3 regions of the Agarivorans sp. QJM3NY_29 genome follow, and region 1 is predicted to be linked to each of the others. Evidence: predicted binding sites of a transcription regulator. Region 1 holds the regulator's gene; each other region holds the start of a gene.
What was found. Region 1 encodes NrdR, which represses ribonucleotide reductase genes. Its sites were predicted from a motif close to AAACACNANATNTNGTGTTT; they were not measured.
Positions count from the first base shown of each region.

Region 2: nrdD (anaerobic ribonucleoside-triphosphate reductase) is a predicted target of NrdR. The motif match lies at 1,660-1,679, and genes of this name have one in related genera.
Region 3: nrdA (class 1a ribonucleoside-diphosphate reductase subunit alpha) is a predicted target of NrdR. The motif match lies at 1,685-1,704, and genes of this name have one in related genera.

Region 1 is NZ_CP194036.2:3,397,088-3,400,370, reverse strand. It holds gene nrdR (transcriptional regulator NrdR) at 1,105-1,554, shown strand; gene ribD (bifunctional diaminohydroxyphosphoribosylaminopyrimidine deaminase/5-amino-6-(5-phosphoribosylamino)uracil reductase RibD) at 1,558-2,685, shown strand; gene ACRRS0_RS15470 (riboflavin synthase) at 2,691-3,283, shown strand, end outside.
Region 2 is NZ_CP194036.2:2,448,404-2,451,686, reverse strand. It holds gene nrdD (anaerobic ribonucleoside-triphosphate reductase) at 1-1,555, opposite strand, end outside; gene rsxA (electron transport complex subunit RsxA) at 1,901-2,479, shown strand; gene rsxB (electron transport complex subunit RsxB) at 2,487-3,047, shown strand; gene rsxC (electron transport complex subunit RsxC) at 3,048-3,283, shown strand, end outside.
Region 3 is NZ_CP194036.2:1,853,826-1,857,108, forward strand. It holds gene nrdA (class 1a ribonucleoside-diphosphate reductase subunit alpha) at 1-1,623, opposite strand, end outside; gene ACRRS0_RS08530 (HAD family hydrolase) at 1,913-2,587, opposite strand; gene ubiG (bifunctional 2-polyprenyl-6-hydroxyphenol methylase/3-demethylubiquinol 3-O-methyltransferase UbiG) at 2,577-3,283, opposite strand, start outside.

The DNA.
Region 1 (3,283 bases):
GGGACTAACAGTGTTAAAAAAGGAGGCTTTGAGCCTCTTTTTTTTATTGGTGTGTAAAATAGACTTTGTTGTCAATAACTACTATTGTTTTATTTATTACTAGTGGGTTGGGTTCAGTAATGATACTACTTTATTATTGGTGCTATTTTTGCTTGTTATCTCAAATAGTAAGGAACAGTCAAATTACTACCGTGGTTGGTCAATTCTAAGAGAGAGAAATGTAATGGATATGAGCACTTTAAAAAATGCAAAGCGTTTGGTGATCCTACAGTTGTTTATTTGGGGGGCTTTTATGTTGTTAGTGCTTGCTAATTAGCGAAGGTAAACCGCTATCGTGCATTTTTATATGTGCAGTCTAGCTATTTTCGTCGAGCTGCTTGCATACGGCGGCGTTCGCTATCCTACTCTTTAACTCTCAGTCTTCGGGTTCGAGCCTTACAGGTTTATGTCTCGTAGGTTAAACTATGCATCTTCATTGTATCAATGCCTCGTATTTAGAATTAATCATGCGGTGATATTTTTAGCCGGGTAATTATTTTGCCGTGAGCAAAGCTACGCTATCCCAATGGCCTTACTACCAGAGTTTGTTGCTCTTTATAAACATGTAATTTTTATCCTTCTCAGGGCGGGCGAGAGCGTGAATGCCGATTCATTGAGCAAGGTGATGGTGTTGCCAAACGAGTGTGTAAATCATCCATTTAGTGTGCAACTACTGTTTGAGTATCGATCAGAGTCAGCTCCAATAAAGTTGGCTTCCTCCTTGGTGATTCTTTTGATAAGAGGATTACTTTTGGTCGAACTGGAGTGAGCAAAGCTTATAGTCAAATATACTCGTAATAGCGGTAAGCATATTCTAAATATATCTAGTTAGTTGATACTGTGCTTGGAATCGTTGAGTTGTGAGCATTATTATTTGGCTAAATATAGGTATTTACTGTTGTAGATGAGCGCTATTTTGGAACGAGCTGATAAACTATGTATGGTGTGATTCATCAGTGCGAATGATTTTAAGCTGCAAAATATTCCTCACTTAGCTTATAGCGAGCCTGTACCTTCGTTGCCTAACCGGATAAAATCACGGCAGGTTTTTTAAAGGTTATGCGCATGTACTGTCCATTTTGTTCCGCTCATGAAACTAAAGTTATTGATTCTCGTTTGGTTGCTGATGGCCACCAAGTGCGCAGACGTCGAGAATGTTTAGAGTGTCATGAGCGTTTTACCTCATTTGAAGTCGCGGAACTGGTGATGCCCCGAGTTATCAAAGGCAACGGTATTCGCGAACCTTTTAATGAAGAGAAAATGCGCTCAGGTATGATGCGCGCGCTAGAAAAGCGTCCTGTGAGTGTTGATCAGGTTGAACAAGCGGTGAACAAAATAAAGTCTCACCTTCGAGCCACTGGTGAGCGAGAAGTCGAGACCAAACTGATTGGTAAGGTGGTGATGGAGCAGTTGATCATGTTGGATAAAGTCGCTTATGTGCGGTTTGCATCGGTTTATCATTCTTTTGAAGACATTAAAGAGTTTAGCGAAGAGATTGCTAAGTTGGAAAAGTAGCGAATGTTTTCTGCACTTGATTGTCAATTTATGGCTCGGGCGATAGCCTTAGCGAAGCTGGGCCGATATACCACGGCACCAAATCCTAACGTTGGTTGTGTCATTGTTAAAGATGGTCGTATCATCGGTGAAGGTTACCATCGACAAGCGGGTCAAGGACACGCTGAGGTAAACGCAGTTACGGATGCAAAACAAGCCGGTTTCAGCCTTGATGGCGCGTGTTGTTATGTCACCTTAGAACCTTGTAGCCATGTAGGTCGAACTGGTTCTTGTGCTGCCATGATCGTCGAGCTAGGGATCACGGAAGTGGTAATTGCTATGATTGATCCCAACCCACAAGTCGCGGGCAAGGGAATTGCCATGCTCGAACAGGCAGGCGTTAAGGTTCGTCTTGGCTTAATGGAATCGGCGGCTCGTGCGTTAAATCCTGGCTTCTTGAGCCGAGTTGAGCGAAAGCGACCCTTTGTACGCTTAAAGCTAGCGGGTTCTATCGATGCTAAAACGGCATTAGCCAATGGTGAAAGTCAGTGGATTACCTCGACTCATGCCCGCAGTGATGTGCAACGAGAGCGGGCTGCTAGTCACGCTATATTATCCACTGCAACAACTGTCATTCGGGATAACGCAAGTTTAAATGTACGTCATCATCAACTGGGCAGCTTGGCTGAACAGCTCGATCGATCGACCTTACGCCAGCCGCTTAGGGTGATTATCGATCGTCAGCAACGCTTGAACTCTGCGCCAAAAACACTGGATATTTTTAAGGACCCATCATCGCTATGCTTGGCTGGGTTTGCTGAGCAAAACCAACTTGATGTGGCGAAACAATTCACAATTGCTAAGGGTGAGCATTGGTTAGAGCGCCTTATGGCAGCTTTAGCTTCCGCGGAGATTAATGACTTGTGGGTCGAAGCTGGGGCCAGTTTGGCGGCAGCTTTACTCAAAGCAAATTTGGTTGACCAGTTGATTGTTTATCAGGCGGGGCTACTGATGGGCGCGGATGCTCAAAGTTTGGTGGCTCTTAACGGATACCAACAGATGAAGCAGCTTCAATCTTGGCGTTGCCTAGATATTCGTCGTATTGGTCCAGACACAAAAACCATCTGGGTTCCCCAGAATGAGGAAGCGTAATAATAATGTTTACTGGTATCATTGAAGCTCTCGGTGAAATAAAGAGCTTGGAGCATCGTCAGGGTGATGTACGTTTGAGAATTGCCTGCGCCAAGCTAAATATGGAAGATGTTTGTTTAGGGGATAGTATTGCAGTTAACGGGATTTGTTTAACTGTGGTTGAGTATGGCGGACAATATTTTTGTGCAGATGTCTCAACTGAAACCTTGAGTCTAACTTCTTTAGCTGGTTGTAAGCAGGGTGATAAAGTGAACTTGGAAAAGGCGATGTTAGCCACAAGTCGCTTTGGGGGACATATTGTTAGTGGACATGTGGATGGTTTAGCCGAAGTACTTAGCATTAGTCCTAGTGCCCGTGCGGTGAACATTTGGCTACAAGTCCCCAAGGATCTCGCGCGTTATATTGCCCATAAGGGTTCGGTCACTGTCGATGGCATTAGTCTCACGGTGAATGAGGTCAATCAGCAACAGTTGCGCCTGACTATCATTCCGCATACAGCTGAACAAACAACCATTGCAAATTGGTCTGTAGGTCAAAAAATTAACTTGGAAGTCGATGTCATCGCTCGCTATGTGGAGCGATTATTTGGTTACGCAGA
Region 2 (3,283 bases), 950 kb from region 1:
CAAGGGCCTTTTGTCGTAACTGTTTACTATCGTAAACATGTTGGTCATCAGCATATAAAGCATTTACTGTTTCATGTAGACCAATATAACCCAATGAAATAGAAGCTCGACCATTTTCAAATATTTTGGAGACATCGTCTTCGGCGTTTAAGCGAACACCACAAGCTCCTTCCATATATAAAATAGGAGCAACTTTGGCTTTCACCCCTTTTAGACGCTCTATTCGGGTATCAAGACCTTGCTTGGCGATACTTAAACGTTGGTCTAACAACTCATAGAATCGTTGTTCATCCCCTTTTGCTTCGATGGCTATCCGCGGTAAATTTAAACTGACAACACCGAGGTTATTTCGACCATCATGGACTTCTTTACCGCCCTCTTGATAAGGTCCCAAGAAACTGCGACACCCCATTGGGGTTTTAAAAGAACCGGTCACTTCAACGACTTTGTCGTAGTTCAAAATATCAGGGTACATTCGTTTGGATGCACACTCTAAGGCAAGTTGTTTAATATCGTAACTCGGATCTTCAGGCTTATGATTTAAACCATCTTTAATCGCAAAGACCAATTTAGGGAATACTGCGGTTTTGGCATTTTTGCCTAAACCTGCAATACGATTTTGCAAAATTGAGCGCTGAATCAACCGTGCCGCCCAACAGGAGCCTAAACCAAAACCGAAGGTGACAAACGGTGTTTGCCCGTTGGCTGTATGTAAAGTATTCACTTCATACTCTAAAGACTGAAAAGCATCATGACATTCTTTCTCAGTTTGTGCTTTCGCATAAGCCTCTTGATCCGCTATTTCCCATTGTTTAGCAGTAGCTAAATGCTTTTCATGACTTTTGAGAACATAAGGCGCCAGAATCTCATCAATTCGATTGATAGTCGTGCCACCATAAATATGACTCGCAACCTGAGCAATAATCTGCGCTGTCACCGCAGTTGCTGTAGAAATGGACTTTGGCGTCTCAATTTCAGCATTGCCCATTTTAAAACCACCAGTGAGCATGCCTTCAAGGTCAATTAGCATACAATTAAACATCGGGAAAAATGGAGCGTAGTCTAAGTCATGGAAGTGGATCTCACCGCTATCGTGAGCCTTAACAACATCTCGAGGTAACAAATGGGTTTTCGCATAATGCTTTGCAACAATCCCGGCTAAAAGATCACGTTGAGTCGGGATCACTTTGCTATCTTTATTGGCGTTCTCATTAAGCAAGGCGGCATTACTTTGCTCGACCAGTCCTCTGATTTCGTTATTTAAAACGCTACGTTTGTCGCGGGCAACATCTCGATCATGACGATACTCAATATAGGCGCGAGCCAAAGTCTTATTGTCATTTTCCATCAGGCAATTTTCAACTGAGGCTTGAATGTCGTTGATATCAACTTCTGCCAGATTGATAAATTGTTCGGTCACCTGCTGCGCTATTTGTAATGCGACAAGATTATCTTTTACGCCTAAAGCCTCTGCGGCTTTCAATACGGCGTCAACAATCCGTTTAGCGTCGTAAGGTACACGGCTTCCGTCTCGCTTGATCACGACTGTTTTCACGATTTACGCTCCAATTTTACTCACTCATTCATTAGAAAATTGCGGAACCCGCGCTACCAAAGGCTTAGCTGTCGATATTGTATAAAAAAGCATCTGGATGATCGGATAACCATATATTGTGGTTGAGAATTGTAGTTCCCACTAGATATGGTAGTCGAGAAGTTTAAACGTTAAAGCAAAATCAAATGATCAAGATCAAGCTAAGCTAAAAAAGCTGATCTATTTGCCTAAAAATGCTCCACAAATCACGGCAAAATTTATGGCCTTTTTCCACAGTGATCTCACGGTTGTTATAAAGACCACAAACGGGGATAATACGCTTTTGTTTGGCTGCATCTTATATAAATGACTGAATATCTGTTGTTATTGATTAGTACCGTACTGGTTAACAACTTTGTACTGGTTAAGTTCTTGGGCCTGTGTCCCTTCATGGGGGTTTCTAGCAAAGTAGAAACCGCTATAGGAATGGCATTAGCCACTACATTTGTATTGACTCTGGCTTCTATGTGCTCGTATCTGGTCGAACAGTATATTTTGGCACCACTAGATATCACCTATTTGCGTACCATGAGTTTTATCCTTGTGATCGCAGTTGTGGTTCAATTTACGGAAATGTTTGTCCAAAAAGCTAGCCCCGCATTGCACCGCGTATTGGGGATCTATTTACCCTTAATTACCACCAACTGTGCGGTGTTGGGCGTGGCGCTATTAAATATAAATGAGCAGCATGATCTATTTGAGTCCATCATTTATGGTTTTGGGGCTGCGGTCGGTTTCTCATTAGTACTGATACTATTTTCTGCCATGCGCGAACGTTTAGTCGTTGCCGATATTCCCCTCCCTTTTAAAGGGGCTGCGATCGCGATGATCACCGCTGGACTCATGTCTTTAGCCTTCGTCGGTTTTGCCGGCCTAATTAAGTAACCACAGCATGTTAGTAGCCTTAATTACCATTACTCTATTGGCCTTAGTATTTGGCGCCATTCTTGGTTATGCCGCAATTAAATATAAGGTGGAAGGCAATCCAATTGCGGATCAAGTCGAAAGCTTATTGCCGCAAACGCAGTGTGGCCAGTGTGGTCACCCTGGATGTCGTCCCTACGCCGAAGCCATCGCCAATGGTGAGCCCATCAATAAGTGCCCTCCCGGCGGGGACGAAACTATCGCTAAAATCGCAGATTTACTCGGTGTGGAAGCAATCCCTTTAGATGCAGCTGCAGTGAAAGAAGACGACCGTAAAAAAGTCGCCTTTATTATTGAAGATGCTTGTATCGGTTGCACCAAGTGCATTCAAGCTTGTCCAGTAGACGCGATTATGGGTTCCAATAAACACATGCACACGGTGATCGCAAAAGAATGTACCGGTTGCGAGTTGTGCGTTGCCCCCTGCCCAACTGATTGTATCGAAATGCGTCCAATTGAGACAACCACCAAAAATTGGGATTGGAAATTAAACCAAATTGACGTCTCAATCATTGAGGAAATGAAATAGATGGTGGCTTGGCTAGAAAAAATAAAACAAGGCTTTACCTGGAACTACCAAGGTGGGGTTCATCCTGAAACCAATAAACAGCTGATTAATTGCGAAAAACCAGAGTGGCTGGCGAACCCGGAGTATCTCACCATTCCTGTACAGCAACACATTGGCAGCGCTGCCAAATTATTAGTTGTCGTCGGCCAAAAAGTACTCCGTGGACAAGCATTAAATGAGTCGCAGTTTTATCAAGC
Region 3 (3,283 bases), 1.5 Mb from region 1:
GTGGGTTAAATTGTTGGCACTACCGTCACTGTATTTGGAACCATTCTTAGCCAAATAATAGGCATAGTTAATGACCCCAATCCCTAAGGTGCGACGGCCAAATGACCCTTTTTTCGCTGCTAGTATGGGGTAGTCTTGGTAATCGAGTAAGCTATCTAAGGCTCGAACTGCAAGATCTGACAAGTCTTCCAATTCGTTGAGATCTTCAATCGCCCCTAAATTGAAAGCCGATAGAGTACATAGGGCGATTTCACCATTCTCGTCATGCACATGCTGTAACGGTTTGGTGGGCAGTGCAATCTCTAAACAAAGGTTTGATTGACGAACTGGTGCTTGAGCCGGATCAAATGGGCTATGAGTATTACAGTGGTCGACGTTTTGAATATAAATACGTCCGGTAGAAGCACGTTCCTGCATCAATAAAGAGAACAAATCAACGGCTTTAATCGCCTGTTTACGGATACTAGCGTCTTGCTCGTATTTTAGATAAAGCTGCTCGAAGGTATCTTGATCTTCGAAAAATGCATCATATAAACCCGGTACATCGCTGGGCGAAAATAAAGTGATGTTTTCACCCTTCACCAAACGTTGGTACATTAACCGATTCAGTTGCACCCCGTAGTCCATATGACGAACTCGGTTATCATCAACGCCTCGGTTGTTCTTGAGTACTAATAGTGACTCGACTTCGAGATGCCAGAATGGATAGAAGATAGTTGCAGCGCCACCACGCACACCACCTTGTGAACAGCATTTAACCGCCGTTTGAAAATACTTATAGAAAGGGATACATCCAGTATGGAAGGCTTCTCCCCCACGGATCTCACTACCCAAGGCGCGGATCCGTCCAGCGTTGATGCCGATCCCTGCGCGCTGTGATACGTAAGTTACAATCGATGATGCGGTGGCGTTGATGGACTCTAAGCTATCACCACACTCAATCAATACACAGGAGCTGAATTGACGGGTTGGGGTGCGTACTCCCGACATGATCGGTGTTGGCAAGGAAATCTTAAATAAAGAGGTCGCATCGTAAAAACGGCGAATGTAATCCAAGCGAACTGATTTGTCATAATGGGCAAATAAACAGGCTGCTACTAGGATATACAAAAATTGGGCACTTTCGTAGATCGTGCCAGTGACGCGGTTTTGTACTAGATATTTACCTTCCAGTTGTTTTACTGCTGCATAGGAAAAGTTCATATCGCGCCAGTGATCGATAAACTCATCCATTTGGGCAAATTCTTCCACGGTGTAGTCTTTCAGCAAATGCATGTCATAAAGACCCGCTTCACATTGTTTGACCACATGTTCGTAAAGCTTCGGTGGTTCAAACTGACCGTAGGCTTTTTTTCGTAAGTGGAAAACTGCTAAACGAGCGGCTAAAAATTGGTAATCGGGCGTTTCTTGAGAAATTAGATCTGCAGCCGCCTTGATAATCGTTTCATGGATATCTTTGGTGGCCATACCATCGTAGAATTGAATATGTGATTTTAGTTCGACCTGTGAAACGGATACATTTTTAAGGCCCTCGGCGGCCCATGTAATCACTCGGTGAATTTTATCCAAATTAATGGCTTCTTGTTTACCGCTACGTTTGGTTATCAGTAGATCTGTATTCATGAATGGAGGGCCTATATCCTAATTTTGTGCTACTGGCTGTCTAGTATGGCAAATATTGCCTGACTACTAGATATAGTGTTTATAAATTTATTTGATACAAGATAATGAGGTTTTGTCGATTTCGCAAGACTTGGAAAAATGAAGAACTTGTGCATAACATGCGGATAATTGCTATATGTTAGTGCTTACTAACTAGCTATCCATGTGACTTTGTTAGCGTGGCGTTAATGCAAGTTCTTTTTGCTATAAAAATAGAAAATTATTTATTTTTATGAAAACTTGAAGCGGTTTATAATTTAGCCAAATGTTTGGCGATTAGCTGTTCAAGTTGCTCACTTTTTTGACAGTGTAAATCGGCTTGCCAAGTGTGGATATTGTCATTTTCCGAAATATAGCCCCATTCGGCTAAAATAGTCGTCATCTGGGTGTTGTTTCCAGCTTCGATGTCACGCAGAGCGTCGCCAACATACAAACAATGCTGTGCTGCTACTTTGAGTTGTTGGCAGGCATGTAACATGGGTTCCGGATGCGGTTTCCGCTGGCTAACCGTATCGCCTCCGACTAGCGTTGCACAGCTCGCAAACTCAGTAAAGTAAGCAAGTAACTGCCGACTTAAACTTTCAGGTTTGTTTGTCACGATCCCCCAAGGTGTAGATGTTGCATCTAAGTAGGCTAAGGTTTGCTGAATGCCAGGGAATAAATTAGTGTCGATGCAGATGTTCGACTGATAAAAGTCGAGTAATTGTTGACGCAGTTTGGTTTGCTCTTGTTGATGCCAACTTTCGCCAAAACCAAAACCCAGTAGCCCCATGGCACCATGGGAGCTTAAAGTTCGAGCATCACTTAAACTAATGAGTGGTTGCTGGTGCTGCGCTAGTACATGATTTGCGGCCGCTGCAAGATCAGGCGCGGTGTCTAATAAAGTACCATCTAAATCAAATAGTACCGCAAGTTTATTGTTCATCCTGATCCTGCTTGGCAAGTTGTAACATGTAATTCACATCGACATTAGGGCTTAAGCGAAAGTGCTCAATCACTGGGTAAAATTGTACCCCGGTAATGGCCTGACTTTGTAGGCTGTGCTCATCAGCCCAGCTGAGCAACTCTGAAGGACGGATAAATTTATCATGCTGATGGGTTCCGTTGGGAACCAGCTTGAGCAGTTTTTCTGCCGCCAGAATCATAAACAGGTAGGCTTTTGGGGTACGATTGATGGTTGATACAAAGAGGTAACCGCCGGGCTTGACCAATTTGGCGCATGCTGCAATTACCGAGCTTGGATCGGGCACATGCTCAAGCATTTCCATGCATGTCACCACATCGTATTGGGCAGGCTGTTGTTCGGCGTGCTGTTCGGCGGTGGTCTGCAGATAAGTTAATTGTGCCCCGGTTTCTAAGGCGTGCAATTTGGCGACTTCAATTTGCTCTTGCCCCATATCGATCGCAGTCACATCAGCCCCTCGCAGGGCCATACTCTCGGCTAATATTCCGCCACCACAACCGATGTCGAGGACTTGCTTGCCAAATAGTCCCTTGGCTCCCCGCTCAATATAGTCGAGACGTAATGGATTGATCTGGTGCAGGGTTTTAAAATCCCCTTGTTCATCCCACCAACGGGAGGCTAAGCCTGCAAAATGTGCTATTTCTTGGTGGTCAACAT